2 regions of the Nonomuraea polychroma genome follow, and region 2 is predicted to be linked to the other one. Evidence: predicted binding sites of a transcription regulator. Region 2 holds the regulator's gene; the other holds the start of a gene.
The links. The regulator HrcA, encoded in region 2, represses chaperone genes, less so after heat shock. The targets are predictions, from matches to a motif close to TTGGCACTCTCNNNNNGAGAGTGCCAA.
Positions count from the first base shown of each region.

Region 1 (3,412 bases), 8.1 Mb from region 2:
CTGGGCGTGGACAGCGACGCGAGCCCGGCGGTGGTCGGCTTCAACATCACCGCCAACACCCTGGCCCGCGGCCACGTCATCCCCCACTACGGGGTCTGACGGAGCGCCGGCGCGACGGAGCTCGATGCGGCGGCCGCCCCGAGCACCGCCGCAGGCATGGCGATGCCGGGAATACGTGCGTTGCGAGAAAGCATCCGCTGCTTCTTTGGTGAGTCATGTGCGGCAACCGCATTTTTCTCACTCTCAGTAGCGGATCAATTGTGCAACGTCATGCCTGGTGAAACGAATAAGAGCGGCCCGTGAAACCCGGGCCGCTCTTCGTCGCTACGCGAGAAAGGACCTAGAAGTCCATGTCGCCGCCGCCCGGCATGGCCGGAGCAGCGGGGGTCTTCTCGGGCTTCTCGGCGATGACGGCCTCGGTGGTGAGGAAGAGCGCCGCGATGGAGGCGGCGTTCTGCAGCGCGGAGCGCGTCACCTTGGCCGGGTCGATGATGCCCGCCTCGAACATGTTGACGTACTCGCCCGAAGCGGCGTTCAGGCCCTCACCAGGGGTGAGGTTGCGAACGCGCTCGACCACGACGCCGCCCTCGAGACCGGCGTTGACCGCGATCTGCTTGAGGGGCTCCTCGAGCGCCTTCTTCACGATCGCGGCACCGGTGGCCTCGTCGCCGTTGAGCTCGAGCTTGTCGAACGCCTTGGCGCCGGCCTGCAGCAGCGCCACGCCACCGCCGGGGACGATGCCCTCCTCGACGGCCGCCTTGGCGTTGCGGACGGCGTCCTCGATGCGGTGCTTGCGCTCCTTGAGCTCGACCTCAGTGGCCGCGCCGGCCTTGATGACGGCCACGCCGCCGGCCAGCTTGGCGAGGCGCTCCTGGAGCTTCTCGCGGTCGTAGTCGGAGTCGGTGCGCTCGATCTCGGCGCGGATCTCGTTGACCCGGCCGGAGATCTGCTCGGCGTCACCGGCGCCGTCGACGATCGTGGTCTCGTCCTTGGTGACGACGACCTTGCGGGCCCGGCCCAGCAGGTCGAGGGTGGCGCTCTCGAGCTTGAGACCGACCTCCTCGGCGATGACGGCGCCACCGGTCAGGATGGCGATGTCGTTGAGCATGGCCTTGCGGCGGTCGCCGAAGCCCGGGGCCTTGACGGCCACGGAGCGGAACAGGCCGCGGATCTTGTTGACCACCAGGGTGGCCAGGGCCTCGCCCTCGACGTCCTCAGCGATGATCAGCAGCGGCTTGCCGGACTGCACGACCTTGTCGAGCAGGGGCAGCAGGTCCTTGTTGGCCGAGACCTTGCTGTTGACGATCAGGATGTACGGGTCCTCGAGCACGGCCTCCATGCGGTCCGAGTCGGTGACGAAGTACATCGACGTCATGCCCTTGTCGAAGCGCATGCCCTCGGTGAGCTCGAGCTCGAGGCCGAAGGTGTTGCTCTCCTCGACGGTGATGACGCCTTCCTTGCCGACCTTGTCCATCGCCTCGGCGATGAGGGCGCCGATCTCGGGGTCGGCCGCGGAGATGGAGGCGGTGGAGGCGATCTGCTCCTTGGTCTCCACGTCCTTGGCCAGCTTGGAGAGCTCCTCGCTGACCCGCTCGACGGCGGCCTCGATGCCCTTCTTCAGTGCCATCGGGTTGGCGCCGGCGGCCACGTTACGCAGACCCTCGCGTACGAGTGCCTGGGCGAGCACGGTGGCGGTGGTGGTGCCGTCGCCGGCGACGTCGTCCGTCTTCTTGGCGACTTCCTTGACCAGCTCAGCGCCGATCTTCTCCCACGGGTCCTCGAGCTCGATCTCCTTGGCGATGGAGACACCGTCGTTGGTGATCGTGGGAGCGCCCCACTTCTTCTCCAGCACGACGTTGCGGCCCTTGGGGCCCAGGGTCACCTTGACGGCGTCGGCGAGCTGGTTCATACCGCGCTCGAGACCGCGCCGGGCGTCCTCGTCAAACGCGATCATCTTGGCTGCCATAAGGCTAGACCTCCCAGATACAGGGTGGCTTGTCCTGGACCGAGCCGACGCCCGCGACGGCACGGGCCTGCATCTCCGTTCGGCAGACCCCATCGTCTCGATCCGAGTTGTTGGCACTCTGCTGCACAGAGTGCCAACGAACTGTTTAGCACTCTACCCTGCCGAGTGCAAGCGAAGGACTACCATCCTGCGGTTTCCGCCCTGGTCAGTCCGTCTGTACGGCGAGCCGCTCACCGTGCGGCTCGCCGTAGGTCGACGAAGGAATGGTGGCCGCCTCGCCCGGACTGCGTTGCCGTGCGATGCCACCGGGTGCATACCAGTGATGTAAATCAGACCGCCCGGACAGACTCCGCCTGCGGCCCCTTCTGGCCCTGCGTGATCTCGAACTCGACGCGCTGGCCCTGTTCGAGTGCTCGGTACCCGTCCATCAGGATCGCTGAGTAATGGACGAATACATCCTTACCACCGTCTACCGCGATGAAGCCGTAGCCCTTGTCCGCGTTGAACCACTTGACGGTGCCCTGCGCCACTTCCGACTCCTCTTACTGGGCTCACAGATCTCGCCCATTCCACCGCGAGACCGTAATCGCATGACTTAACTGAAAATCAGCCAGACGATCGCCTCGACCATACCTGTGGCACGGGGTTTGGCAACAGAGTCAATCCACAAACTACGCATTTCTTCGCAGGGAAGCTCGTTCAACGTTGAATTAGTGGGGAAAAGGAGAAGGCGCCCACTAGGGGCGCCTTCAAAGATGTGATCTATGGCACTCAGCCGCCGGCGACCGCCGGGATGATGGAGATCTGGGTGCCGTCAGGAGCCGGAGTGTCGAGCCCTTCGGCAAAACGGACGTCCTCTTCCCCAACGTAAACGTTGACGAAACGCCGAATCTTGCCCGATTCATCCAGAATTCTTGCGCCGATCCCCGGGTAGTCGGAGTCGAGCTTGGCGAGCACGTCACGAAGCGTCGCACCCTCGCCACTCACTTCCGCGTTCCCCCCGGTGTACGTGCGCAGAATGGTGGGAATCCGCACAGAAACGCTCATGGTTATCTTGCCTTTCCTGGTTGTCAGACAGCCGCGCGGAACGCGTCGAGAGAGGGCCGGATCACGGCGGTGGGCTTGGCGTCGTCGCCGGTGATGGCATCCAGCGTCTTGAGCCCATCGCCGGTGTTGAGCACCACGGTCTCGGCCTCGGGGTCGAGCCGCCCGCTCTCGGCGAGCTTCTTGAGCACGCCCACGGTAACCCCGCCCGCGGTCTCGGCGAAAATGCCCTCCGTCGAGGCCAGGAGCTTGATGGCGGCCACGATCTCAGGATCCGTGACGTCCTCGACGGCCCCTCCGGTGCGGCGGGCGATGTCGAGCACGTACGGGCCGTCGGCGGGGTTGCCGATGGCCAGCGACTTGGCAATGGTGTCCGGCTTGACCGGCTGGACGACGTCGTGC
Region 1 is NZ_SAUN01000001.1:8,673,171-8,676,582, forward strand. It holds gene EDD27_RS39790 (YbhB/YbcL family Raf kinase inhibitor-like protein) at 1-99, shown strand, start outside; gene groL (chaperonin GroEL) at 341-1,966, opposite strand; gene EDD27_RS39800 (cold-shock protein) at 2,296-2,496, opposite strand; gene EDD27_RS39805 (MoaD/ThiS family protein) at 2,738-3,013, opposite strand; gene thrC (threonine synthase) at 3,037-3,412, opposite strand, start outside.
Region 1: the regulator HrcA is predicted to act here: its motif matches at 2,077-2,103, upstream of groL (chaperonin GroEL).

Region 2 (3,412 bases):
TGGCCACCCGTGCCCGCAGCCCCTCCACGGCGATGGAGCCCGACGCGCTGCGTCTGGGCGTCGCGGTGGGCGCGGCTGTGGGACGTACGAGGGTCACGGGCTTGCCGTCCAGCAGGAACGCGGCCGGCGCGAGCGGGAACAACCGCCGCCTGCCGAACCGGTCCTCCAGCGTGACGGCCTCCTTGTCACAGGCCACCACCGCGCCGCAGAAGCCGCTGTCGGCGTCCTCCACGACGAGGTCCGGCTCGGCGGGCACTTTCGGGATCTTGCCCTTGCCCGGCCGCCGCCAATTGCCCGCCAGCACATCGCCCTCGTACACACGGGGACCGTAGCAAATCACCCGCCGACCGCAAGGCGCTTGCGCGCAGAGCTACGGCGCATGAGGACGACGACGGTGGCGACGATCGCGAGGAGGATTCCGGCGCCGGGGATCAGGAACAGCGCCACGGTCCCGCCGACGATCCCGCCCGCGGCGGAGGTCACCGGCTTGCCGACGCCGTACTTGACGTTCGCCGTCTCCTGGTTGGTGCAGGTCAGCTGGTAGTCGCCCTTGCTCGGCGCGTTGATCACGAGGATCTGCTCCCACGTCACGCTGCCGACTGTGAGCGACTGGCTGCCGCTGGTCTCGGCGAGCCTGGCCTGGCCGGAACCGCCGGAGATCTCGCACTCGTAGTTGATCCGCGTGTTGGTGGCGACGTAGACGGCCGGCTTGTCGGCCGGGTCGACGGTCACCGTGATGCTTTCGCCGGGCGAGAACGTCTTGGTGGGGGCCGCATCGGTCACGCTGCCGAGCACCCCGCCGACGAAGATGACGACGCCGACGATCCCGCAGACCACGGCCACGCCCCAGGCCGCCGCCAGCCACCACAGGCTGGGCTTTATGGCTTTGGAATTGATGTGCGGGGGGAATTGGGGCTGTTGGCCCTCCGGGCCATATTGGCCGTACTGAGGTGGCTGTCCGTACTGGGGAGTGGTGCCGTACTGCGGCGGCGGCCCCCATCCTGGCTGGGAGCCCGGTTGGGGCCCGTAGCCGGGCTGGGAGCCCGGTTGCGGTCCGTAGCCGGGCTGAGTGCCGGGCTGAGGTCCGTAACCCGGCTGAGGCGGTTGTGGCTGACCGTGGTAGGGGTCGTGTCCTGGAGGTGGCCCGTACGACGGCGGTTGCGAATTGTCCGACATGTCGGCAAGTGTGGGCCCTGTCGCTTGTAAGCCGCTAGCAACAGGATGGGAGCCGGTGTTATCGCACCTTGTGGGCGAGAGCCGTACACTTGGCACTCGGGAACACAGAGTGCTAGACACGTCGTTCCTGAAGGAAGAGGGCAGGAGGTGAGCACGTGCTCGACGATCGGAAATTGGCGGTGCTCCGCGCCATTGTCGAAGACTACGTGTCCACCAACGAACCGGTGGGCTCCAAGGCGCTGGCCGAGCGCCACAACCTGAAGGTCTCCCCGGCGACGGTCAGAAACGACATGGCCGCGCTGGAGGAGGAAGGCTACATCACACAGCCGCACACCAGCGCGGGACGCGTGCCGACGGACAAGGGATACCGCCTGTTCGTCGACCGGCTCTCGCAGATCAAGCCGCTGTCGGGAGCCGAGCGCAGGGCGATCGAGACCTTCCTCGCCGGCGCGGTGGACCTCGATGACGTGGTCACCCGCACCGTGCGGCTGCTCGCGCAGCTGACCAGGCAGGTGGCGGTCGTGCAATACCCGACATTGACGCGCTCGACGGTCCGGCACGTCGAGCTGGTGCCGCTGAACGACCGGCGGGTCATGCTCGTGCTGATCACCAATACCGGCCGCGTCGAGCAGCGCGTGATCGAGCTGCCCGAGGTGGTGGAGGACAACCGCATCGCGCATCTGCGTGCGGTGCTCAACGCCTGCCTCGACGGATGCGGCCTGAGCAACGTGCCCGAGCTGGTCGCCGACCTGCCGGAGCGGCTGCCGGTCGAAGACCGGCCCGCGGTGGCGACAATCTTGTCGGTGCTGCTCGAGACCCTGGTGGAACGGCACGACGAGAAGATCGTGTTCGCCGGCGCGGCCAACCTCGCCGGCGCCGACTTCTCCACCGGCCTGCGTGACGTGCTGGAGGCGCTGGAGGAGCAGGTCGTGCTCATGCGGCTGCTCGGCGAGACGTCCTCGGACACCCCCTCCGCGCTCACCGTCCGCATCGGTTCGGAAAACCCTTACCTACGCGGCACATCCGTCGTCGCGACCGGATACGGTTCTGGCGACAACCAACTGGCCAGGCTCGGCGTGCTGGGGCCGACCAGGATGGACTATCCCGTGACGATGGGCGCCGTGCGTGCGGTGGCTCGCTACGTCAGCCAGATCCTGGCTGCATCATAAGAGGTCGATAAGTGGCAAACAGCGATTACTACGCCACCCTCGGGGTGCGCCGTGACGCCAGTCAGGACGAGATCAAGAAGGCATACCGCCGCCTCGCACGCGAGCTGCACCCCGACGTGAACCCTGACCCTGAGACCCAGGAGCGGTTCAAGGAGATCACGCAGGCCTACGAGGTGCTGTCGGACCCGAACAAGCGCCAGATGTACGACCTGGGCGGGGACCCCTTCGCCGGCGCGGGAGCAGGAGCGGGCGCCGCGGGCTTCGGAGCCGGCTTCCCGTTCAGCGACATCATGGACGCCTTCTTCGGCTCGGCGGCCGGCACCCGAGGGCCGCGCTCGCGGGCGCGCCGGGGCCGCAACGCCACCATCCGCGTCGAGCTCGACCTGCGCGAGACGGCGTTCGGCACCACTCGCGAGCTGGTCGTCGACACGGCGGTGCTCTGCGAGGTCTGCCACGGGGCCGGCGCCGCGCCGGGCACGCACCCCGACACCTGCGACATGTGCAACGGACGCGGCGAGATCTCCCAGGTCACCCGCTCGTTCCTGGGCCAGGTCATGACCTCGCGGCCGTGCCCGCAGTGCGGCGGCTTCGGCACCATCATCCGCCACCCCTGCCAGGAGTGCTCCGGCGACGGCCGGGTGCGCACCCGCCGTACGATCAAGGTCCGCATCCCCGCGGGCGTGGAGGACGGCACCCACATCCAGCTCGCCGGCGAGGGCGAGGTCGGCCCTGGCGGCGGCCCGCCCGGAGACCTGTTCCTGGAGATCGTCGAGCGGGCCCACGAGATCTTCGAACGGCGCGGTGACGACCTCCACTGCACCGTCCAGATCCCGATGACGGCCGCCGCGCTCGGCACCGTGCTCGTGGTCGAGACGCTCGACGGCTCCGAGGAGATCGACGTCCGCCCGGGCACCCAGTCCGGCCAGGTCATCACCATGTTCGGGCGCGGCGTGCAGCGGCTCAACGAGTCCGGCAGGGGCGACCTGCTGATCCACGTCAACGTCGAGACCCCGACCCGGCTCGACACCGCGCAGGAGGACCTGCTGAAGGAGCTGGCCAAGCAGCGG
Region 2 is NZ_SAUN01000001.1:535,178-538,589, forward strand. It holds gene EDD27_RS02385 (DUF3097 domain-containing protein) at 1-319, opposite strand, end outside; gene EDD27_RS56215 (DUF456 domain-containing protein) at 337-1,176, opposite strand; gene hrcA (heat-inducible transcriptional repressor HrcA) at 1,332-2,345, shown strand; gene dnaJ (molecular chaperone DnaJ) at 2,357-3,412, shown strand, end outside.